One region of the Variovorax sp. genome, then DNA from elsewhere that is predicted to be linked to it. Evidence: predicted binding sites of a transcription regulator. Region 1 holds the regulator's gene; the other holds the start of a gene.

Region 1 (12,116 bases):
CGGTGCAGTACGCACGACAGTTCATTCACCAGCACGAGGTCGAAGTGAAAGGCGATACCGCGATCGGCCACTGCTACCTGGACGGACGTCCCGTGCACGGGGATCGCAGCATGTACGTGGTCGGGCGTTTCGACGACGAGTACGTTCGCGTCGATGGCCAGTGGATGTTCAAGAAGGTCGTGCTCACAGTTCACTACATGGTGGAGGCGGCCGAGCACTGGGAGTCGAGCCTGCCCATGAAGAAGACGAGGCAGGCCGCATGAGCATTCATCGACTTTTCGATCTCAGCGGCCAGAACGCCTTGGTCACGGGCGCTGCCAGCGGGCTTGGTTCCGCGATTGCCGAGGCCCTTCTCGCTGCGGGCGCGCGCACGCTGATGACGGACGTGGACGAAGACGCGCTCGAGGCGCGCGTCGCGCTGCTTCGCAAGCACCATCCACTGGCCGAGGCGGCGGTTCTGGATGTCGCCGACCCCGATGCGGTGGATGCGGTGGTGGATGACGCCGTGCATCGCTACGGCCAACTCGACTGCGTCTTTGCCAATGCCGGCATCAGCGCGGGCCGCGGCTTTGCGGTGGAGTCGGGCCAGCTCGAACACGTCGAGCGCCCTGCGTGGGACCGTGTCATGCGCATCAACCTGGATGGCGTCCTGGCAACGCTTCGCGCCTCGGTACGGCACATGAAGCCGCGGCGCCAGGGACGCATCATCGTCACGTCTTCGATTGCCGGCCTCCGTGCCGAGCCGCTTTCGGGCTATGCCTACGTCACATCCAAAGCCGCGGTGAACAACCTGGTTCGCCAGGCCGCGGTCGAGCTGGCGCCCTACAACGTGCTGATCAACGCGATCGCGCCGGGCCCGTTTGCCACGGAGATCAACGGCGGACGCCTGAAGCTGCCCGAGTCCGCGGAACGCATGCGAACCTACATTCCGCTCGGGCGTGTCGCGCAACCGCACGAAATTCAAGGTCTGGCGCTGCTCCTTGCATCGCCCGCTTCGAGCTACATCACGGGCGCGGTCATTCCCATCGACGGCGGTGCTTCCGCCCGCTGATTGGCGCTTGGGCGTAGGACGCAAAAGTACGTGCAGTGAAGGAATCAACGTGCATGCGGCAGCATCCGGGTCGCACCTCAAAATCCCTTTACATCGGCCATTACATTGCGGGGAAATAATGGCAAGAAAAGAAAGAGTCTGCTACTTTTTTTAGTAGCAGACTCTTTAGTGACCATAAGGTCTTGTAGTTGGTAGGCCGTGATGGGCTTGAACCATCGACCAACGGATTATGAGTCCGCTGCTCTAACCAACTGAGCTAACGGCCCACGCGCAACGATTCTATTCGCGCCGCGGCGCCTATTTGCGATGGCTCAACGCATTGCTCACCAGACGCGACGTGATATCGACGATCTGGATCATGCGTTCGTAGGGCATGCGGGTCGGCCCGATCACGCCCAGAGTGCCCACCACCTGCCCGTCGACCTCGTAATTGGCGCTGACGATGGACAGCTCCTCGAACGGCACCACCTGGCTTTCGCCGCCGATGAAGATGCGCACGCCCTCAGCCTTGCTCGACACGTCGAGCAGCCGCATCAGCTGCGCCTTCTGCTCGAAAAGCTCGAAGGCGCGGCGCAGCTGCCCCATGTCGCTGGAAAAGTCGGTTACCGAGAGCAGGTTGCGCTCGCCGGAAATCACCACGTCGTCTTCCTGCGCCTCCGTGAGCACCTCGGAGCTGACCTGCACGGCGGCCTGCATCAGCGCCGCGATCTCTCCGCGCAGCTTCTCGACTTCGGACTGCAGGCGATCGCGCACCTGCTCGATCGTCAGGCCCGCGTAGTTCGCGTTGATGTAGTTGGACGCCTCGACCAGCTGCGACTGCGAGTAGTCGGCCTCCGGAAAGATCACCCGGTTCTGCACGTCGCCGTCGGGCGACACGATGATCACCAGCAGGCGCCGGTCGGACAGCCGCAGGAATTCGATCTGCTTGAACACCGAGGCCCGGCGCGGCGCCATCACCACGCCCACGAACTGCGACAGGTTCGACAGCAGGTGCGCCGCGTTGGCAATCACCTTCTGCGGCTGGTCGGGCGCGAGCGCCGGCGGGCTCATCTGCTCGCGCTGGGCCGTGAGCATGGTGTCGACGAACAGGCGGTAGCCGCGATGCGTCGGGATGCGGCCGGCCGAGGTGTGCGGGCTGGCGATCAGCCCCAGTTCCTCGAGGTCCGCCATGACGTTGCGGATGGTCGCGGGCGACAGATCCAGCCCGGAAGAACGCGAGAGCGTGCGGGAGCCGACGGGTTGCCCGTCGGCGATGTAGCGCTCGACGAGCGTCTTGAGCAGCAACTTGGCACGGTCGTCCAGCATTGCAAGATTTTAGTGTTGTAATTTGTGAGATATGACCTCTCGCTTCCGTCACGTCGCCCTCATAGGCAAATACCAGGCTTCCGGCGCCCGCGCGCAGGCCGACGCGCGCGACGGCGTGATGGAAGGCATTGGCGCCTTTCTCGAATCCCAGGGCTGCAAGGTGTTCGTCGAGCGCTCGACCTGCGAGGACGACGCCGACGACGCTCCCGCCCATCCGCGCTACGAGGCCCTGTCGGTCGAGGAAATCGGCCAGCGCTGCGACCTCGGCCTGGTGGTCGGCGGCGACGGCACGATGCTCGGCATCGGACGGCAGCTCGCCAGCTACGGCATTCCGCTGATCGGCATCAACCGCGGCCGCCTCGGCTTCATCACAGACATCCCGCTCGACAACTACCAGGCCACGCTGATCCCGATGCTGGCCGGCGAATACGAGGAAGACCACCGCAGCCTGATGCACGCGCGGGTCATGCGCGACGGCGCCTCGGTGTTCGACGCACTGGCCATGAACGACGTGGTCGTCAACCGCGGCGCCACCTCCGGCATGGTCGAGCTGCGCGTGTCGGTCGGCCGGCATTTCGTGGCCAACCAGCGCGCCGACGGCCTGATCATCGCGACGCCCACGGGCTCGACCGCCTACGCGCTGTCGGCCGGCGGCCCGCTGCTGCACCCGGCGGTGCCGGGTTGGGTGCTGGTGCCGATCGCGCCGCACACGCTGTCGAACCGCCCGGTGCTGCTGCCCGATGCCGACGAGATCGTCATCGAGCTGGTGGGCGGGCGCGATGCCAGCGCCAATTTCGACATGCAGTCGCTCGCCTCGCTGGCGATCGGCGATCGCGTGGTGGTGCGCCGCTCCGACTTCCGCGTGCGCTTCCTGCATCCGCGCGGCTGGAGCTATTTCGACACGCTGCGCAAGAAACTTCATTGGAACGAGGGAGGCTCCTGAATGGCGCTGCGACGCATCGCACTGCGCGACTTCGTGATCGTGCGATCACTCGAACTCGACCTGTCCGGCGGCTTCACGGTATTGACCGGTGAAACCGGCGCGGGCAAATCCATCCTGATCGACGCGCTGCAGCTGGCGCTGGGCAACCGCGCCGACGCCGGCGCGGTGCGCGAAGGCGCAGAGCGGCTCGACGTGAGCGCCGAATTCGATGCCGACCCGGCCCTGGCCGCCTGGCTCGACGAAGGCGGCTTCGAGGCCGGCGACGCGCTGCTGCTGCGCCGCACCGTCGACCTGCAGGGCCGCAGCCGCGGCTGGATCAACGGCAGCCCGGCCACGGCCACGCAGCTGCGCGGACTCGGCGACCGCCTGCTCGACATCCACGGCCAGCACGCCTGGCAGAGCCTGACCCGGCCCGAAGCGGTGCGCGGCCTGCTCGACGCCTATGCGGGCGTGCGCAGCGACGCACTCGACGCCGCCTGGCATGGCTGGCGGCAGGCCCTCTCCGCGCTCGAACATGCGCGCTCGGCGCAAGACTCGCTGCAGCGCGAGCGCGAGCGGCTGCAGTGGCAGATTTCCGAGGTCGCCAAGCTCGCGCCCGGTGTCGACGAGTGGGAAGAACTGTCGACCAACCATTCGCGCATTTCCAACGCGCAGGCGCTGATCGACGCGGCGCAGGGCGCCAGCCAGGCGCTGGAAGACGAAGACAACGGCGCGCTCTCCGCGCTCTCGCGCGCGGCCACGCTGCTGAAGAACTGCGAGCACATCGAACCCGAATTCCGCAACCTCGGCGAAGTGCTGGCCTCCTGCGTGGCACAGGCCTCCGACGCGGCCCATTCGCTGCACGGCTACCTGCGCGACGCCGAAGCCGATCCGCAAAGCCTGGCCGAACTGGACGAGCGCATGGGCCTGTGGATGTCGCTCGCGCGCCGCTACAAGCGCACGCCGGCCGACCTGCCGGCATTGCTGGCCGGCTGGCAAGCCGAGCTGCAGGCGCTGGATGCGCAAAGCGATCTCGACGGCCTGGAGCGTGCCGAGCAGAGTGCGCAGCAGGCCTACATGAAGGAAGCCAAGGCGCTCGGCAAGTCGCGCAAGCAGGCGGCACCACGCCTCGCGCAGGCCGTCACCGAGGCGATGCAGGGCCTGGGCATGCAGGGCGGGCGCTTCGAAGTCGATCTGCAGCCGCTGGCGCAGCCCGGCCGCGCCGGCCTTGAAGAAGTGGCTTTCCTCGTGGCCGGCCACACCGGCAGCACGCCGCGCGCCATCGGCAAGGTGGCGTCGGGCGGCGAGCTGTCGCGCATCGCGCTGGCCATTGCCGTGACGACCAGCCAGCTCGGCACCGCGCAGACGCTGATCTTCGACGAAGTGGATGCCGGCGTCGGCGGTGCCGTCGCGGAGACGGTCGGGCGCCTCATGAAACAGCTTGGCCGCGACCGCCAGGTGCTCGCCGTCACCCATCTGCCGCAAGTGGCTGCGTGCGCCGACCACCATCTCGTGGTGGCCAAGCGCCAGACCGCGGCGGCCGGCAAGGAAGGCCCGCGCACCGAGAGCGGTGTGTCGCGCCTGGACGAAGACAACCGCGCCAAGGAAATCGCCCGCATGCTGGGCGGCGAGAAGGTCTCGCAGACTTCGCTAGCGCACGCACGGGAGATGCTGGGCCACAAGACTTCGGCGGCCACGCCATGAACCTCGACCTGGTCCTCATCACCGGCATGTCGGGCTCCGGCAAGTCGGTGGCCCTTCATGCGCTGGAAGACGCGGGCTACTACTGCGTCGATAACCTTCCGCCCGAACTGCTGACGGCGTTCATCGCGCTACAGCACGAACAGCAGACGCCGCGCGTGGCCATTGCCATGGACGTGCGCAGCGGCGTCTCGCTGCCCATCGTTCCGCAGCAGCTCGAGGCGTTGCGGCGCGACGGCGGGATCTCGCTGCGTTCGCTGTTCCTCGACGCGACCACCGACGCGCTGCTGCGCCGCTATTCGGAAACGCGCCGCCGCCATCCGCTCTCGCGGCAGGAAGGCCGCACCGACGTGCCGGAGCAGCACCGCGTGCTGATGCAGGCCATCGAGCTGGAACGCGAACTGCTGGCCGATCTGCGCGACGGCGCCGACGTGATCGACACCAGCCTGATCCGGCCTGCGCAGCTGCAGAGCTACATCAAGTCGCTGATCTCGGCGCCGCAAAGTGCGCTGACGCTGGTGTTCGAGTCGTTCGCCTTCAAGCGCGGCGTGCCGCTGGATGCCGACTACGTGTTCGATGTGCGCATGCTGCCGAACCCGCACTATGTGCCCGCGCTGCGCCCGCTCACGGGCCGCGACGAACCGGTGATCGAATGGCTGCGCGAGCATGACGACGTGGCGCGCATGTACGACGACATCGAGCAGTTCCTGTCGCACTGGCTCGATGCGCTGGCGCGCGACCACCGCAGCTACGTGACGGTGGCCATCGGCTGCACCGGCGGGCAGCACCGGTCGGTGTTCCTGGTCGAGCAGCTCGCGCGTTCGTTCGGTGCCCGCTGGGGTGCGCTCAAGCGGCACCGCGAACTCGACGCGAACTGACCGACGGTTTCTATCGGGCCTCGCTGCTCTCCAGCAGCTTGCGCACCGGGGCCGGCAGGCCCAGCCGGCTCCACTCCTGCGCGTCGACCCAGCGCGCGCCCTCGCCGAGCGGCTGGGCGCCTTCGAGCAGCAGCGGGTGCAGGTGAAGGTCTTTGTGAGTCAGCACATGCACGAAGGCCGGCAGGTCTTCAGTGCCGCGTTGCGCGTCGGGCGGCAGCGCTGCGAGCAGGTCGTCGCGGCTGTCGAACACGGGCAGGCAATGCAGCCCCGCCCAGATCCCCTTAGCCGGCCGCTTCTCCAGCCACACGCGTCCCTGCGCATCGCGCGCCAGCAGCAGCCAGAGCGACTGGGCGCTGCGCTTGAGCTTGCGGGTCTTCACCGGATAGCGCTCGGGCGCGCCTTCGCGCAGGCCCACGCAGCGCTTGTCGACCGGGCAGATCATGCAGCTCGGCTTGCGCGGCAGGCAGACCGTGGCGCCGAGGTCCATGAGCCCCTGCGTGTAGTGCGCGATGGCCTCGCGCTGTTCGGCGGCGGGCAGCAGTTGCGTCGCCAGATCCCACAGGGCGCGCTCCTGCGCCGACGAGGACATGTCGCCGCCGAAGCCGAGCACGCGCGTCAGCACGCGCTTCACGTTGCCGTCGAGGATCGCCACGCGCTCGCCGAAGCAGAAGGCGGCAATCGCCGCCGCCGTGGAGCGGCCGATGCCGGGCAGGGTCACGAGTTCTTCCGCCGTCCGCGGAAACTCGCCGCCGAAGCGTGCGACGACGTCTTGCGCGCAGCGGTGCATGTTGCGCGCGCGGCTGTAGTAGCCCAGGCCGCTCCAGAGGCCGAACACCTCGTCTTCGGTTCCGGCGGCCAGCGCCTTCACGTCCGGAAAGCGCTCGAGAAAACGCGCGAAGTAGCCGAGCACCGTCGACACCTGCGTCTGCTGGAGCATCACCTCCGACAGCCAGACGCGGTAGGGGTCGCGCGTGTTCTGCCACGGCAGCTGGCTGCGGCCGTGGCTGCGCTGCCAGGCCACGATCTGCGCGGCGAAGTCGGGAGATTCAGGCTGCACGCAGTTCGCCGACGACAGCCGCAGCCTGCGGCTTTCCCTGCTGGGTAATGAGAGTGGTGAATTCGCGCAGCCGCAGATGGAGCTCGGCCAGGTTGCTTTCTTGCGCGGCGAGCTCCATCAGCCGCTCGTCGAGGTTGCCCGCCGCGCTCTGGATGCGTTCGATGGCCTCGATGCGCTTGCTGAAGTTGCGCCGGCGCTCCTTGAGCTGCGCATCGATCTGCGCGCTCGCGCCTTTGCTCCAGCGCTCGACCTCGGTCATGGCGGCTTCGTTCACCAGCCGCAGCCGGCTGGCCAGCGCGCGCACGAGCTTGTCGCAGAAATCGGCTTGCGCGAGCTTCAGCAGGTTGCCCACGCCGAGGTAGTGGATGTGGCTGCGCTCGATCTGGCTGAGCTCCTGCTCGAAGCCGGTAAGGTCGGGCTCGGCCGGCGCTTGCAGCGTGAAGCCCTGCTCGGCGTTGAGCTGGCGGAAGGTGGCGTGCAGCATCGACTGGATTTCTGCCGTCGTCGCCTGCACTTCGCGCAGGTTGTTGCGCAGCGAGTCGAAGGTCTCCGCGTACACCTTGCGCACGTTGAGCTTCACGCCGGGACGCTTGAGCGCGGCCGACAGCCGCACCATGTCGGCCTTGAGCGCGGTGCGGCCGAGCACGGCATACACCTCGCGCAGCAGCTTGCCCTGCACCGAGCGCAGCGCCAGGATGCGCGTGTTGCTGCCCTCGAACTCGGCATGCTCCTGGTCGATGCGCGCGCGCATGTGGCGGATCACCGAGACATTCTTGCCGCGCAGCCCCTGCAGCTCGAGCGCCTGCTCTGACAGGTCGCGCTGGCGTACCTTCAGTATGCGTTCGGCCTCGACGCGCAGCGCGCTCATGCCGGCATCGACCGCAAGCCGCAGCATGGTCTCGCGCTTGCCGAGCACGCCTTCGCCCAGCAGCGCTTCGAGCGCGGGCAGGCGGCTGGCGTCGAGCAAGGGCACGTCGCGCTGGATCTTGGCCTGCAGGCCCTTCTGCGCGGACACCGGCAGCACCTGCGCCAGCGGCACCTCGAGCAGGCGGGCCGCGCTTTCGCGCTGGCGCTCGATCTGCTGGGCGATCTGCGCGGGGGTGCTCAGCGTGTCCCACATGGTGTCGATCTTGTTGAGCACCACGAAGCGCGTGTTGTTGCCTTCGTCTTCGGTGATCAGGTGTTCGCGCCAGATCGAAAGGTCGGAGCGCGTCACGCCGGTCTCGGCGCCGAGGATGAAGACGACCGCGTGCGCCTGCGGTATCAGGCTCACGGTGAGTTCGGGTTCGGCACCGATCGCGTTCAGGCCGGGGGTGTCGAGAATCACCAGCCCCTGCTCCAGCAGCGGATGCGGCATGTTGAGCACCGCATGGCGCCAGCGTGGAATTTCGACACGGCCCTCGGCGTCATGCACCGGGTTGTCGTCGGGCGTCTCGTCGTCCCAGAAGCCAAGCGTGCGCGCTTCGTCCTTGGCGACCCAGCGCACCTCAGCTACCTTGCTCATGGCCTGCGCCAGTTGTTCGGCATCGGCCACGTCAATCGCGATCTCGGTCCAGCGCGTGGGCTTCTCGCGCCAGTGCGCGAGCGAGTGCGGCTCCAGGCGGGTCTCGATGGGCAGCAGCCGCAGCTTCGGCGCGAGCGCGGGGTCGTAGCCCAGCTCGGTCGGGCACATCGTGGTGCGGCCGGCGCTCGCGGGCATGATGCGCCGCCCGTAGCCGGCAAAGAAGATGGCGTTGATCAGCTCCGACTTGCCGCGCGAAAACTCCGCCACGAACGCGACCATGACCTTGCTGGTGCGGATCTGCGTCTCGAGCCCGCGCAGGCGTTCAGCCACCGCCTGGTCGAGCAGCTCGTTCTCGGTCAGCCAGCGGGACAGCCACTGCAGCCGACGGGCGAAATTGCTTCGCCAGGCGCCGTGCTGATCGAGTTGTTGGTTGAAGGAGCGGCTCAAGAGACAGATGTAAAAACTAGCTTACAAATATAGCATCGAGAGGCGCGCAACAACCGTTTCCTGGCTATTTAGCTCGACGGTTCCCGCCGCTATTTCTGGCAGTTGGGACAGTAATAGGTGGAGCGCTGCCCCTGCCGCAACAGCCGGATGGGCGTTGCGCAGACCCGACAGGGTTCGCCGGCCCGGCCGTAGACAGTCGCCTCGAGCTGGAAATATCCGTTCTGGCCGTCGATGTTCGAGAAGTCGCGCAGCGTGCTGCCGCCCTTCTCCACCGCCCTTGCAAGAATCTCGCGCACCGCCGCATGCAGCTTGGCGGCACGCGGCCGGCTGATGCGCGCGGCCGACAGCGTCGGCCGGATACCGGCCTGGAACAGCGCCTCCGACGCATAGATATTTCCCACGCCCACCACCACGTCGCCCGCCAGCAGCACCTGCTTGACGGCGGTCTTGCGCTTCTTGAGGCCGGCATGGAAGACGTCGAGGTCGAAGTCTTCGCCCAGCGGCTCCATGCCGAGCCCGCCGAGCAGCTTGATGGCCCAGGGCGCGTCTTCGTTCTCGACATAGACGACGGCACCGAAGCGGCGCGGGTCGTTGAGCCGCAAGGTGCCCAGGTCGGTCACGAGATCGAAATGGTCGTGCGCGCCGGGCGGCGGCAGCACCGCGTCGAAACGCAGGCTCCCCGACATGCCCAGGTGCAACAGCAGGATGCCGCGGTCGAGATCGATCAGCAGGTACTTGCCGCGCCGGCGCACCTGGAGCACACGGCGCCCCACCAGCGCCTCGGGCAGCACCATAAGCGCCCAGCGCAGGGGTTTTCCGATGCGTACCGCGTCGATGCGCGCCCCGGCAATGCGATCGGCAATGCCGCGCCGGGTGACTTCGACTTCGGGTAATTCAGGCATGAAAAGTAAATCTCCGGCAAATGCCGACGGCGACGAAGCCCCACGCGGCGCACGTTCAAAAGGCTGGATTATTATGGTTGGATGAACCTTCCGCCCCGCCGACACCGCCTTGCGGCGGCCGCGTCTCTTGTCTTGCTGGCCTGTGCCGTCCACGCGCAAACCAACGATCCAGCAGCCCCCGACAGCCCCGCACCCATCATCGAACGATCCGCGCCACGGAAGCCAGCGGCCAGGCCCCAGCAGACCGTCGTCGCCAAGGCAGCCGCTGCCGCCGAGCCTGCGGCGCAGCCGTCGGCACTTACCGCGGACCTGTTCTATGAAATTTTGATGGGCGAGCTGACGACCCGCTCCGGCGACCCCGGCTCCGGCTACGCATTGGTGCTCGACGCCGCACGCCGGCTGCGCGACGGCAAGCTGTTCCAGCGCGCGGTCGAGATCGCCCTGCAGTCGCGTTCCGGCGATGCGGCGCTGGCCGCGGCCCGTGCCTGGCAGGAAACGCTGCCCACCTCGCGCGACGCACGGCGCATCGAACTGCAGATTCTGATCGCGCTCAACCGCATCAGCGAAACGACCGAGCTGCTGCGCGCCGAAGTGGCGGCCACCTCGCAGGTCGAACGGCCGTTGCTCATGGCCGTGATCACGCGCAACTATTCACGCGCGCCCGACAAGAAGCTGGCCGCCTCGGTGGTCGAACAGGCCTTGTCCGACGAACTCAAGAACCCGACCACCGGCGCGCTGGCCTGGACCACCGTGGGCCGGCTGCGCCTGAACGCGGGCGATGCTTCCGGCGCGCTGGAAGCCGCGCGCAGGGGCCAGGAACTCGATCCCTCGTCCGACGCCCCGGCCGCGCTGGCACTCGAGATGATCGACCCCGGCCAGCCGCTGGCCGAGCCCATCGTCACCCGCTACCTGAACAACAACCCCAAGGCTGCGCCCGACCTGCGCGTGGCCTACGCGCGCGTGCTGGTAGAAAACCGCCGCTTCCCCGACGCCACCGCGCAGCTCCAGGCACTCACCGCGGCCCGGCCCGAACTGGCCGAACCCTGGCTGCTGCTCGGCAGCCTGCAGATGCAGGCCAAGCAGGACGCAGCCGCCGAGGCCTCGCTCAAGCGCTTCATCGAACTCTCGGGCAGCCAGAGCAAGGATGCAGGCGAAGCGGGAGACCGCCGCCGCAGTGTGTCGCAGGCGTACTTCGCGCTGTCGCAGCTGGCCGAGCGCCGCAAGGATTACGCGGCCGCCGAGCGCTGGCTGTCGCGCGTGACCGGTACGGAAGAAATCGTCGCCGCGCAAACCCGCCGTGCGGCCCTGCTCGCACAACAGGGCAAGCTGCCGCAGGCGCGCGAGCTCATTCGCTCGCTGCCCGAGCGCACGGCCGACGACAAGAAGCAGAAGTTCCTCGCCGAAGTGCAATTGCTGCGCGACGCCAAGCAATACCAGGCGGCCTACGACATGCTGGCCCAGGCTTCCGCGGCCTCGCCGGACGACGCCGACCTCGTCTACGACCAGGCCATGGTTGCCGAGCGCCTCAACCGCCTCGACGACATGGAGCGCCTGCTGCGCCGGCTCATCGAGCTCAAGCCGGACAACCAGAATGCGTACAACGCGCTGGGCTATTCGCTTGCCGATCGCAAGATCCGACTCGACGAGGCACGCACGCTGATCCAGAAGGCAGTGCAGCTGGCGCCGGACGATCCGTTCATCGCCGACAGCCTCGGCTGGGTCGAATTCCGCCTCGGCAACACGACCGAGGCGATCCGCATCCTCGAAGCCGCGTACAAGACACGGCCCGACCCCGAGATCGGCGCGCACTTCGGCGAAGTGCTGTGGAGCACCGGCCAGAAGGACCGCGCGGTCACGATCTGGAAGGAATCCTTGCTGAGCGACTCCGAGAACGAAACCCTGCAGGAAACACTCAAGCGCCTGCGCGTGAAGCCTTGAACATGACGCTGGCAAGGGCGCTTGCGCCGCAACGGATCGACCATGGGCGACGCGTGCTGCTGGCCGCTGGCGGCGCTGCATTGCTCGTCGTGGCAGGCTGTGCACAGCTTTCGGGTGGCGGCGCTTCGGCACCCAAGGCCTCGGACAGCTGGAGCGGGCGGATGTCGCTTCGCATCGAGAGCGAGCCTGTACAGACCTTTGCCGCGCTGTTCGAGCTGCGCGGCTCGCCCGACTCGGGTGATCTCACGCTCACGACCCCCATCGGCAGCACGCTTGCGCAACTGCACTGGTCACCAGGCGAGGCACTGCTGAAAGACGGCAGCAACACGCGGCGCTTCGACTCCGTCGATGCGCTCATCGAAGCAGCCACCGGGGCAGCCATTCCAGTGGGTGCTCTGTTCGGCTGGCTGG
Region 2 (12,116 bases), 2.3 Mb from region 1:
GCCGGGGCTGCTCGCGCGTTGCATCGAACTGGGCGCACGTCAGGTGCAGGCGCAGGTCTGTTCGGAACACCTCGACGGCATGCTCGAAGACGCCCGAGCGTTGTTGCAGCACTTCGACCTCGGCCAACTCGTCATCAAGATCCCCGCCACGCGGCAGGGCCTGGACGCCGGCGCGCGGCTCATCGCGCAGGGCGTGCCCGTCACCTGGACCGCCGTGTACGCGCCCGAGCAGGCCCACTTCGCGGCGCAACTGGGCGCGGCCTATGCGGCGCCGTACCTAGGGCGGCTGGAAGACGCGGGCATCGACGGGCTGGCGCTGATCGCGCAGATGCAGTCGCTGGTGGCGCGGCGGCCGGCCTCGGGTACGCGGCTGCTGGTGGCCAGCATCCGGTCGCGCGAGGCGTATCTTTCGCTGCTGGGGCTCGGCGTGGGCGCCATCACCATTCCGCCGCGGCTGTTTGCCGAACTGCTCGACCATTCCGCCACACTGTCCGCCGAGCGCGGCTTCCTGGCCGATGCGCGCACCTTGCCCTGACCGACGACACAAGAATCCCGACCCACACACCATGCGCATTGCACTCACGGGCGAAGCCCTGATCGATTTCACCGCCGGAGAGGCGGGCACCCTGGCATTCCTGGGCCATGAAGGGGGCTCGCCGCTGAACACCGCCGTGGCCTGCGCGCGGCTCGGGCAGCCGACCGGCTTTCTCACGCAGCTGTCGACCGACCTGTTCGGCGAACGGCTGATGGGCTTTCTGCAACGCAACGGCGTGGACACCAGCTTCATCCTGCGCAGCGGCGCGCCGTCGACGCTGGCCTTCGTCGAGCGCACGCCCCAGACCAACCGCTACGCCTTCTACACGCAGGGCAGCGCCGACGCCACCTGGGCGCCCGAGCCGCTGCCCCAGCTGCCGGCGGAGTGCCGCTTCCTGCACTTCGGCTCTATCTCATTGCTGCAAGACCCGGCCGCCACGCGCATCGCCGACCTCGTCGCCGCGAACCGGGGGCAGCGCGTGGTCGTGTTCGACCCGAACGTGCGGCCCAGCCTGATCACCGACATGGCCGCCTATCGCAAGCGGGTGACCGGCTGGTTCGGCATGGCCGACCTGGTCAAGCTGAGCGACGAGGATGCGGGGTTGCTCGCACCTGGCCAGCCGGTCGACGCGCTGGCCACCGACTGCCTGGCGGCCGGCGCGCGCGCCGTGATCGTCACGCGCGGCGGCGACGGCGCCACGCTCTGGCGCGCCGGGCACGCGCCGATCACCGTGGCCGCGCCGCGCGTCGAGGTGGTCGACACCATCGGCGCGGGTGACACCTTCACGGCAGGGCTGTCGGTGTCGCTGCTGGCGCACGGCGTCGAAAAGCCGGAGCAGCTCGGCGAACTGGGCGACGACTCATGGCGCGAGGTGATGGCCTTCGCCGCCACCGCCGCCGCCCTCAACTGCACCCGCGAGGGTGCCGATCCACCCACGCTGGAGGCGGTTCACGCCGCGCTGGCGAAGAAAGAAAATACGGCTGTTGCTTCCCGGTCCTGAACCGTGCCGCCATGACGACGTCCACACGCAAACGCTCGGTCCCCCGCCAGCGCCAGCCCGAACTGGAGCGCGACTTTGCGCGCTCCCCCTCGCTGGGCTACGAGGCGCCCGAAGAAACCGGCCTGGTGCGCTGCCTGGCGCACGGCTTCCCCAGCCCGCTGGTGCGATGGCACTTCCATGAAGACTATGAGCTGCACCTGATCACCGAGACCTCGGGCAAGGCCTTCATCGGCGACTGGATCGGGCCGTTCCAGCCGGGGCACCTGGTGCTGTGCGGGCCGCGCCTGCCGCACAACTGGATCTCGCTGGACGTGCCCGAAGGCGGCGCGGCGGGGCGCGACCGGGTGATCCAGTTCCGCCACGAACCCATCGAGAGCGCGGCCGCCGGCATTCCGGAGCTGCGCGAAGTGATGCAGCTGCTGGAGCGCGCGCGCCACGGCATCGAGTTCTTCGGCATGTCGCAGCAGGCGCAGGCGCACTGGGACCGCATCAAGGCCGCGCGCGGCGTGCGGCGCCTGGGCCTGTTCCTCGACTTCATGGCCGATCTCTCGCAATGCACCGACTACCGGCTGCTGTCGAGCGTGCAGATGCAGGGCGCACAGGGCGCGGACGGCGACGCGCAGGTCGACCAGATCAACGGCATCGTCAACCGCATCACCAACAACATGGCCGACCCGATCTCGATGTCCGACGTGGCGGCCGAGCTGGGCATGAGCGAGAGCCGCTTCAGCCGCTTCTTCAGGCGCTCCACTGGCAACAGCTTCACCGACTTCGTCAACCGCGTGCGCATCAACAGCGCCTGCCACCTGCTGATGCAGACCGACCACTACGTGACCGACATCTGCTACCAGGTGGGCTTCAACAACGTGGCCAACTTCAACCGGCGCTTTCTCGAGATCAAGGGCATGACGCCCAGCGAATTCCGCCGCCAGGCCGACACGCGCTTCGGCGGCGGCATTTCTTCCTAAGCTTCCCAAGCACGAAACCAGGGGCTCATCTTGTATCTGGGACTCGACCTCGGCACGTCCGAGCTCAAGGCGCTGCTGCTCGCCGACGATCACCGCATCGTCGGCGTGGCGCGCGCGTCGCTCACTGTCCAAAGGCCGCATCCGCTGTGGTCGGAGCAGGCGCCGGCCCAGTGGTGGCAGGCGCTCGAACAGGTCATGGCGCAACTGCGCGGGGCGCATGGCGAGGCGTTGTCGGCGGTGCGCGCCATCGGCCTGTCGGGGCAGATGCACGGCGCCACGCTGCTCGACGCAGCCGGCGAGGTGCTGCGGCCCGCGATCCTGTGGAACGACGGGCGCAGCGGTGCGCAGTGCGAGGCGCTCGCGCGGGCGGTGCCGCGGCTCGGCGACATCGCAGGCAACCTCGCGATGCCGGGCTTCACCGCGCCCAAGCTGCTGTGGGTGCGCGAGCATGAGCCCGAAGTCTTTGCACGCGTGGCGCGGGTGCTGCTGCCGAAGGACTGGCTGCGCTTCATGCTCAGCGGCGAGGCGGTCAGCGAGATGTCGGACGCGGCGGGCACGCTGTGGCTCGACGTGGGTGCGCGCGACTGGTCCGACGAACTGCTCGCCGCCACCGGGCTGACGCGCGCGCACATGCCGCGGCTGGTCGAAGGCAGCGAGGTTTCGGCGCTGCTCAAGCCCGAACTTGCGTCACGCTGGGGCCTGCAGGGCAGCGTGAAGATCGCGGGCGGCGCGGGCGACAACGCCGCCAGCGCGGTCGGCATGGGGCTGGTCGAACCTGGGCAGGGCTTTGTCTCGCTGGGTACTTCGGGCGTGGTGTTCGTGTCGACCGACCGCTTCTTGCCGAACCCCGCGCAGGCGATGCACGCCTTCTGCCATGCGTTGCCGAAGCGCTGGCACCAGATGTCGGTGATGCTCTCCGCCGCGAGCGCGGTGAGCTGGGCCGCGAAGACCTTCAAGTTTGCCGACGAGGCCGCGCTGCTCGAAGCGGCGGCATCGGTGCCGATGCTGCAGCGCGAGCGCTGCCCGCTGTTCCTGCCGTACCTGTCGGGCGAACGCTCGCCGCACAACGACCCCAATGCCCAAGGCGTTCTCTTCGGGCTCACGCATGCACACGGACCGGCGGAAATCGCCTACGCCGTGGTCGAGGGCGTGAGCTTCGGCCTGCGCGACGGCTTCGACACCCTGCGGCTGCCGGCCGATATGCCGCTGCGCGAAGTGGCGCTGGTGGGCGGCGGTGCACGCAGCGTTTGGTGGGGGCAGTTGCTGGCCGACATCTTCCAGGTTCCGCTCACGCTCTATGCGGGCAGCGAGACGGGCGGGGCGCTGGGAGCGGCCCGGCTGGCGTGGCTGGCCGACGGGGGCGAGGTCGGGAAGGTTTGCGCGCTGCCGCCGGTGAAGCAGCAGTTGGTTGCCTCGACCGAAGGAGCCGATGTCCACAGGGCGAGGCATGCGCGCTTCCAGGCGCTCTACAAGGCGGTGCAGGCGCAATTCCAGTAGCAGAGCGATCACGACCGCCCATGAAAAAAGCCCGGCGCAAGCCGGGCTTCTTTCATTTCGCGAGACACCGCGGATCCGGCTCTGCCGGTCCGCAGGTGTCGCCCCCGGTAGGGGGCAGGCGCAGCGGACACGAAGTGCCGCGCAGCCTGGGGGCGAGCAATTACATGCCCATGCCGCCCATGCCGCCCATGCCGCCCATGTCGGGCATGCCGCCGCCGGCTGCGGCTTCGTCCTTGGGTGCGTCGGCAACCATGGCTTCGGTCGTCAGCAGCAGCGAGGACACCGAAGCGGCGTTCTGCAGTGCGGTGCGGGTGACCTTCGTCGGGTCCAGGATGCCCAGCTCGAGCATGTCGCCGTACGTGTCGTTGGCGGCATTGAAGCCGTAGTTGCCCTTGCCGGCCAGAACCGCGTTCACCACCACCGAGGCTTCGCCGCCGGCGTTGTTCACGATTTCGCGCAGGGGGGCTTCGATGGCCTTCAGCACCAGCTTGATGCCGGCGTCCTGGTCGGCGTTGTCGCCCTTGACGCGGTCGCCCACGGCTTGCTTGGCACGCAGCAGAGCCACGCCGCCGCCAGCAACCACGCCTTCTTCCACTGCAGCGCGGGTAGCGTGCAGGGCGTCTTCGACGCGAGCCTTCTTTTCCTTCATTTCGACTTCGGTGGCGGCGCCAACCTTGATCACGGCAACACCGCCGGCCAGCTTGGCCACGCGCTCCTGCAGCTTTTCACGGTCGTAGTCGCTCGTGGCTTCTTCGATCTGCACGCGCACTTGCTTCACGCGGGCTTCGATGTCGGCAGCAGCGCCGGCGCCGTCGATGATGATCGTGTTTTCCTTGCCCACTTCGATGCGCTTGGCCTGGCCCAGGTCGGCCAGCGTCACCTTTTCGAGCGTCAGGCCCACTTCTTCAGCGATGACCTTGCCGCCCGTCAGGATGGCGATGTCTTCCAGCATGGCCTTGCGGCGGTCGCCGAAGCCAGGAGCCTTGACGGCCACGACCTTCAGGATGCCGCGGATCGTGTTCACGACCAGCGTAGCCAGGGCTTCGCCTTCGACTTCTTCGGCAATGATCAGCAGGGGACGGCCAGCCTTGGCGACTTGTTCCAGCGTGGGGAGCAGGTCACGGATGTTGCTGATCTTCTTGTCGAACAGCAGCACGAAGGGGTTGTCCAACAGCGCCGATTGCTTCTCGGGGTTGTTGATGAAGTAGGGCGACAGGTAGCCGCGGTCGAATTGCATGCCTTCGACGACGTCCAGTTCGCTTTCGAGCGACTTGCCGTCTTCGACAGTGATCACGCCTTCCTTGCCGACCTTGTCCATCGCGTCGGCGATGAGCTTGCCGATGGTTTCGTCGCTGTTGGCCGAGATGGAGCCGACTTGAGCGATTTCCTTCGACGTGGTGGTGGGCTTCGAAGCCTTCTTCAGCTCTTCGACCAGGGCCGTCACGGCCTTGTCGATGCCGCGCTTCAGGTCCATCGGGTTGATGCCTGCGGCCACGTACTTGAAGCCTTCGCGAACGATGGCTTGAGCCAGCACGGTAGCGGTCGTGGTGCCGTCACCAGCGTTGTCGCTGGTCTTGGAGGCCACTTCCTTCACGAGCTGGGCACCCATGTTCTGCAGCTTGTCCTTGAGTTCGATTTCCTTGGCGACCGACACACCGTCCTTGGTGACGGTGGGGGCGCCGAACGAGCGCTCGAGCACCACGTTGCGGCCCTTGGGGCCCAGGGTGACCTTGACTGCGTTGGCCAGGATGTTCACACCCTCGACCATGCGTGCGCGGGCTTCACCGCCGAAGACTACGTCTTTTGCTGCCATGTTTGTTTACTCCAGAAATTAGATCTAATCACTTGGGGACAGAGCAATCCGCGCTTCGCGTCGGCTTGGTCTGTCCCGCAAAATCACTTCGCTTCGACGACCGCGAACAGGTCGTCTTCCTTCATGACCAGCAGTTCGTCGCCGCCGACCTTGACGGTCTGGCCGCTGTACTTGCCGAACAGGACGCGGTCGCCGACCTTGACGGTCAGTGCGGCCAGCTCGCCCTTGTCGTTGCGCTTGCCCGGGCCCACGGCCAGGACTTCGCCCTGATCGGGCTTCTCGGCGGCTGCGTCGGGGATGACGATGCCGGAGGCAGTCTTGGTTTCGCTGTCAACACGCTTGACGATCACGCGATCGGCCAAAGGACGAAGTTTCATTGCATCTCCTGGATGTATGGATAAGAAACGGGTTTGTGGTCGGGCGCCGGACCGGAGGCCGGCAGCCCATCGACTGGAAGCGAGGCTTGTTAGCACTCGTCAGCAGCGAGTGCTAATCATAAGGGCAATCGATGACGTTTCAAGGGCAGCGTGGGCGCGGTCGGTTTGAAGGCATCCGGCAAAAGCGTACAATTGAGAACTATTCGTATTAATAACCGAGCGCAGTCATGGTGGCTGCGCGGAGATTCCACCCATGCCGGCCGGCGAGTTCGCGTTAGTTCAGCACGAGGTGCAAACGCTCTACAGCAACCATCACGGATGGCTGCACGCCTGGCTGCGCAAGAAACTGGGCTGCTCGCACAATGCCGCCGACCTGGCGCACGACACCTTCGTGCGCCTGCTGAGCAAGAGAGAGCCCGTTGCCGCGGCTGAGCCGCGCGCCTATCTGGCCACCATCGCGCATGGGCTGGTCGTCGACTTCCACCGGCGCCGGGCACTGGAGCGTGCCTACCTCGACACCCTCGCCGCGCTGCCCGAACCCCAGTTGCCGTCGCTCGAGGCGCGGGCCATCGTGCTCGAGGCGCTGGTGGCCATCGACGCCATGCTCGACGGCATGAAGCCGCCGGTGCGGCAGGCCTTCATGCTGTCGCAGCTCGACGGCCTGACCTATTCGGAAATAGCCGCCCGCCTGGGCGTGACGGTGCGCACGGTCAACAACTACATGCTCAAGGCGCTCGAGCATTGCTACATGCTCGCGCCGTGATGATGAAGTCCGGCATCGAGCTGACGCCCGCCGACATCGGCACGCCCCCGCGCAGCGAAGCCGAGGTCCGCAAGGAGGCCATCGCCTGGTACGCCCGGCTGTGCTCCGGCGATGCCACCGAGGCCGACCGCGAGAACTGGCGCCGTTGGCATCGCGCCCACCCCGACCACCAGCGCGCGTGGCAGCGCTTCGAAGCCATGCAGGCCACGCTGAAGCGCGTGCCGGCGCACCTGGCGGCATCCACGCTGCGCGCTGCGCACGCCGACCGGCGCCGGGTGCTGCGCGGCATTACCGTTTTGGCGGGCGGGGGCTCGCTGGCCTGCCTGTCGTGGCAGGCGACCGGCACCGACGGCGGCTGGCGCGCATGGCTGGCCGACTACCGCACCGGCACCGGCGAGCAGCGATCCGTCACGCTGGCCGACGGCTCGCTGCTGAAGCTCAATACCCGCACGTCGGTGGACGTGTCCATCGATGCCACGCACAGGCTTATCACCCTGCGCGAAGGCGAGATCCTGGCCGAGACGGCAAAGCACCGCCGCCTGCCGGGCGCGGCGCGCACCGATAGCCGCCCCTTCCTGGTCGCAACGCCGCATGGCCGAATCCTCGCGCTGGGCACGCGCTTCACGGTGCGCAGCGACGGCGCGCGCACGGTCGTGAGCGTGCTCGAAGACGCCGTCGAAGTTCGCGCCTCGCACGCACCCGGCAACGTGGTGCGGCTGGAGGCGGGGCAGCAGGTGGCTTTCACCGGCGAGGGCATCGATGCGCCGCAGCCGGCCGACCCGGCGTTCGTCGAATGGGAGCACGGCAGCCTGGTCGTCAATGACTGGCGGCTGGGCGACGTGGTCGCCGAGCTTGGGCGCTACCACCGAGGCCGGCTGGCCTGCGACCCTGCCGTCGCGGACATCCGGGTGTCGGGTGCCTTCCCGGTCATGGACACCGACAAGGCGCTGGCTGTCATCGTGCGGGCGTTTCCGGTGCGCGTGAGCGGCCTGACGCGCTATTGGGTGTCGCTCGTGCCCGCCTGATTCCGCATGCGGCCATGCGCCGCGGCGCATTTTTCCGGCCGCCGCCTTTCATCTTTTTCGATTTCGTTCGGCCTACCCATTGAGAGCCATGAATCCGCAATCAATGCCGAAGGAGTTCCGAAGAATGCACGCGCACCCCTCATCACCCCATCCTGTTCGCAAGGCGCTGCTGTGCCTGTTCGCAGCGACGATGGCCCTGCCGATCGCCGCCGTCGCCGCGGACCCCGCCGAGGGCGCACGCGCGCAGAACCAGGGGGTGCGCAGCTACCGCATCGACGCCGGCCCGCTGGCCTCGGTGCTCGGGCGCTTTGCCGCGGCGTCGGGCGTGGCACTGTCCTTCGACCCCGCGGGCACGCGGGCGCTGAACTCCGCCGGCCTGCAAGGCAGCTACACCGTGCGCGCGGGCTTTGCCGCGCTGCTGTCGGGCACCGGGCTCGAGGCGGTGGAAGGCGGCGCGGGCGAATTCACGCTGCGCAAGAGCGCCGTGGCGCCCGAAGCACTGGCGGGCGATTCGAGCGATGCCGACGGCACGCTGCCGGCGGTGCGAGTCGTGGCCCGCGCCGCACCGGCACCTGCCGACGCCGACGATCGCTACCAGCCCACGCCCGATGCATCCACTCTGCGCACCACCGCGCCGGTGCTCGAGATTCCGCAGGTGGTGAACGTGGTGCCCGCGCAGGTCATCCGCGACCAGCGCCCGCGCAACATCGACGACGCGCTCACCAACGTCAGCGGCATCAACCAGGGCAACACCCTGGCCGGCACGCAGGACACCATCATGAAGCGCGGCTTCGGCGGCAACCGCGACGGCTCGATCATGCACAACGGCATGCCGCTGGTGCAGGGCCGCGGCATGAACGCGGCGGCCGAGAGCGTGGAAGTACTCAAGGGCCCGTCGTCGCAGCTCTACGGCCTGATGGACCCGGGCGGCGTGATCAACGTGGTGAGCAAGAAGCCGCAACTGCGCCAGCGCACGAGCCTGTCGCTGCTGGGCTCGGGCTATGCGGGCGGGCGCGACGGCAGCGGCGCCACGCTGGACACCACCGGCCCCATCGGCGAGAACGGGCTGGCCTACCGGCTGATCGTCGACCACGTGGACGAGGACTACTGGCGCAACTTCGGCAAGCACCGCGAAACGCTGGTGGCGCCTTCGCTGGCCTGGTACGGCGACGACACCCAGGCCGTGCTCTGGTACGAGTACCGCAAGTACGTCACGCCGTTCGACCGCGGCACCGCGCTCGACCCGCGCACCCAGCGCCCGCTGGCCTTGCCCAGGACGCGCCGCCTCGACGAGCCCTCCAACGAGATGCGCGGCGAGACGCACCTGGGCCAGCTCTCTGTCGACCACCAGTTCGGCGGCGGCTGGGCCGGACACCTGAACCTCAGCTACAACCAGGAAACCTACGACGCCAACCAGCTGCGGGTGAACGGCATCAACACCACGCGCGGCACGCTCGCGCGCAGCAACGACGCCACCCACGGCGCGCTGAGCACCGACAGCTACGCCACCGCATATGTCGACGGCACCGTCGAGCTGGGCGGCATGCGCCACGACCTGCAGTTCGGCTGGGACGCCGAATACCGCAGGATCTACCGCGCCGACCTGCTGCGCCAGGCCACCAAGAGCACCTTCAGCTACCTGTTCCCGGTGTACGGCCTCGAGGCGCCGTCGAGCACCGTGTCGGCGAGCGACAGCGACCAGACGGACAGGCTGCACAACCAGTCCCTGTTCTTCCAGGATTCCATTCACCTGAGCGACCGCTGGATCGCGGTGGCCGCGCTGCGTTACCAGGCGTGGTCGCAGCTTGCGGGGCGCGGGCGGCCCTTCAAGGTCAACACCGACACCTACGGCTCCAAGCTGCTGCCGCGCCTGGGGCTGATCTACAAGTGGACCGACACCGTGTCGTTCTACGGCAGCTACACCCAGTCGCTCAAGCCGGCTTCGACCATCGCGCCGCTGTCGAGCGGCTACGTGCTCGATGCTTCGGTGAAGCCCGAGGAAGCCAAGTCTTGGGAGCTCGGCGCCAAGTTCGACATGCCCGGCGGCGTGACCGGCACCGTGGCGCTGTTCGACATCCACAAGCGCAACGTGCTGGTCTCGCAGTTCAACGACGTGACCAAGCTCACCGACTGGCGCACCTCGGGCGCGGCCCGTTCGCGCGGCCTCGAAGTGGACGTTGCGGGCCAGCTGAGCAAGAACTGGAGCGCGATCGCGAGCTACGCCTACATCGACGCCAAGACCACGGAAGACCCGCTGTACGCCGGCAACCGGCTCTGGAACGTGGCGCGGCAGACCGCGTCGCTCTCGGCCGTGTACGACTTCGGCCAGGTCTTCGGCGGCGAAGGAAGGCTGCGCATGGGTGCCGGCGCGCACTACGTCGGCAAGCGCGCGGGCGACTCGGCCAACAGCTTCGTGCTGCCGGGCTACACCACGGTCGATGCCTTCGCCACCTACGACACGCGCCTGTACGGCAAGAAGGTCAAGTTCCAGTTGAACGTGAAGAACCTGTTCGACAAGACTTACTACCCGTCGGCAGCGAACACCTATTTCATTTCGATGGGCGATGCGCGTCAGGTCTCGTTCCTGACGACCTTCGAGTTCTGAAATGAAACTCCCCCAGGCTTCGCGCACTTCGTGTCGCTTCTCCTTCCCCCTCGCGGGGGGCGACTCCGGCGGCCCGGCAAAGCCGGCTCCGCGGTGTCTCGCGAGCAGATTGCTTCAGTTGCATGCGTCGCCGGCAGTGCGAAGCGTGGTGGAGCAATCGGCATGAAGACCCTGCGCCAAATCATCCGCCGCGCGGCTGTCTTCCTTCTGATGGCGTGCGGCATCGCAACGGCAGGTGCGCAGTCCGCCGAACTGCCGGGGCAGGGCCGCAAGGTCGTGCTGCTGGTGCAGCGCGACGGCCCCAGCCTTCCGGTCGACGAGAAGGTCAAGGCGCACCTCGAGTCGCGTGGCTTCGCCGTGACGCTGCAGGACCAGTCGGCCGCGCCCTCGGTGGCGGCCGGCGCGGACCTCGTCGTGATCTCGTCCACCGTCGCCGCCAAGGACGTGAGCGGCGCGTGGCGCCAACTGCCGGTGCCGCTGCTCACCTGGGAGAACGACCTGCTCGACGACCTGGCCATGACCGGCAAGCGGCACGACACGGACTTCGGCGAAGCCGCCAAGGAGCGCCACCTGTGGCTGGTCAATGCGCCGCATCCCATGTCGGCGGGCCTGCCGGCCGGCGTGGCCAATGTTTACGCCAGGCAGGCCGGCATGAGCTGGGGCAAGCCGGGCCTGGGTGCCACCACCATCGCCACGCTGTACGGCCAGCCCGAGAAGGCGGCGATCTTCGGCTACGAGAAGGGCGCCACCATGGACTACGAGTCGCTCGCGCCCGCGCGCCGCGTGATGTTCTTCCTCGGCAACGAGACCTTCACCAACCTTTCGCCCGCGGGCCGGATGCTGTTCGACGCGGCCATCGACTGGACCGCCGGAATCCGCTGAAAACAAAGAATCGATGAAATTCCCCTCGCTGCGCCAGCTCTGGTTCCAGTTGCACTGGCTGATCGGCATCACGGCCGGCACGGTGCTGATCGTCATCGGCCTGAGCGGCGCGGTGCTGTCGTTCCGCGAGGAAATCATCGATGCACTCAACCCGCACGGGCGCCACGTGCCGGTGCAGGCCGTGCCCGCGCTCACGCCACCGCAACTGCTCGCGGCGGCGCGGCAAGCCTGGCCCGGGCGGCAGGTCGGCACGCTCGCGCTGTTCTCCGAGCCGGGCGCGGCCGCGCGGGTGATCTTCGCGCCGCCGCCGGGCGAGCGGCGCGGCGAGACCGTCTACCTCGACCCCTACGCGGGCACCGCACTGCCACCCCTGGCGGGCGCCGGCTTCTTCGAATGGGTCGAGTCGCTGCATCGCTGGCTGCTGCTGCCGCGCGAGCCGGGGCGCGTGGTGGCCGGCGTGCTGGCGATGGGCCTGCTGCTGCTGTCGCTCTCGGGCCTCTATCTGCGATGGCCGCGCCGTCCGCTCGACTGGCGCGCGTGGCTTACTTTCGATCCGGCGCTTAAGGGGCGCTCGTTTCTCTGGGGCCTGCATTCGGTGATGGGCACCTGCGCGCTGCTGATGTACATCGTGTTCACCACCAGCGGGCTGTA

The links. Region 1 encodes HrcA, which represses chaperone genes, less so after heat shock. Its sites were predicted from a motif close to TTAGCACTCNNNNNNNNNGAGTGCTAA; they were not measured.
Region 2: ACQY8B_RS18860 (co-chaperone GroES) is a predicted target of HrcA. The motif match lies at 6,280-6,306, and genes of this name have one in related genera.

Annotation. Positions count from the first base shown of each region.
Region 1 covers NZ_OZ257247.1:386,183-398,298, reverse strand. The annotation lists gene ACQY8B_RS01970 (nuclear transport factor 2 family protein) at 1-263, shown strand, start outside; gene ACQY8B_RS01965 (SDR family NAD(P)-dependent oxidoreductase) at 260-1,051, shown strand; tRNA gene ACQY8B_RS01960 (tRNA-Ile) at 1,241-1,317, opposite strand; gene hrcA (heat-inducible transcriptional repressor HrcA) at 1,349-2,356, opposite strand; gene ACQY8B_RS01950 (NAD kinase) at 2,388-3,299, shown strand; gene recN (DNA repair protein RecN) at 3,300-4,982, shown strand; gene rapZ (RNase adapter RapZ) at 4,979-5,857, shown strand; gene mutY (A/G-specific adenine glycosylase) at 5,868-6,914, opposite strand; gene ACQY8B_RS01930 (dynamin family protein) at 6,904-8,865, opposite strand; gene mutM (bifunctional DNA-formamidopyrimidine glycosylase/DNA-(apurinic or apyrimidinic site) lyase) at 8,955-9,767, opposite strand; gene ACQY8B_RS01920 (tetratricopeptide repeat protein) at 9,849-11,705, shown strand; gene ACQY8B_RS01915 (lipoprotein insertase outer membrane protein LolB) at 11,708-12,116, shown strand, end outside.
Region 2 covers NZ_OZ257247.1:3,981,946-3,994,061, reverse strand. The annotation lists gene ACQY8B_RS18885 (transaldolase family protein) at 1-535, shown strand, start outside; gene ACQY8B_RS18880 (carbohydrate kinase family protein) at 567-1,535, shown strand; gene ACQY8B_RS18875 (AraC family transcriptional regulator) at 1,547-2,503, shown strand; gene xylB (xylulokinase) at 2,534-4,000, shown strand; gene groL (chaperonin GroEL) at 4,161-5,813, opposite strand; gene ACQY8B_RS18860 (co-chaperone GroES) at 5,897-6,190, opposite strand; gene ACQY8B_RS18855 (sigma-70 family RNA polymerase sigma factor) at 6,444-6,953, shown strand; gene ACQY8B_RS18850 (FecR domain-containing protein) at 6,953-7,978, shown strand; gene ACQY8B_RS18845 (TonB-dependent siderophore receptor) at 8,103-10,583, shown strand; gene ACQY8B_RS18840 (hypothetical protein) at 10,746-11,465, shown strand; gene ACQY8B_RS18835 (PepSY domain-containing protein) at 11,479-12,116, shown strand, end outside.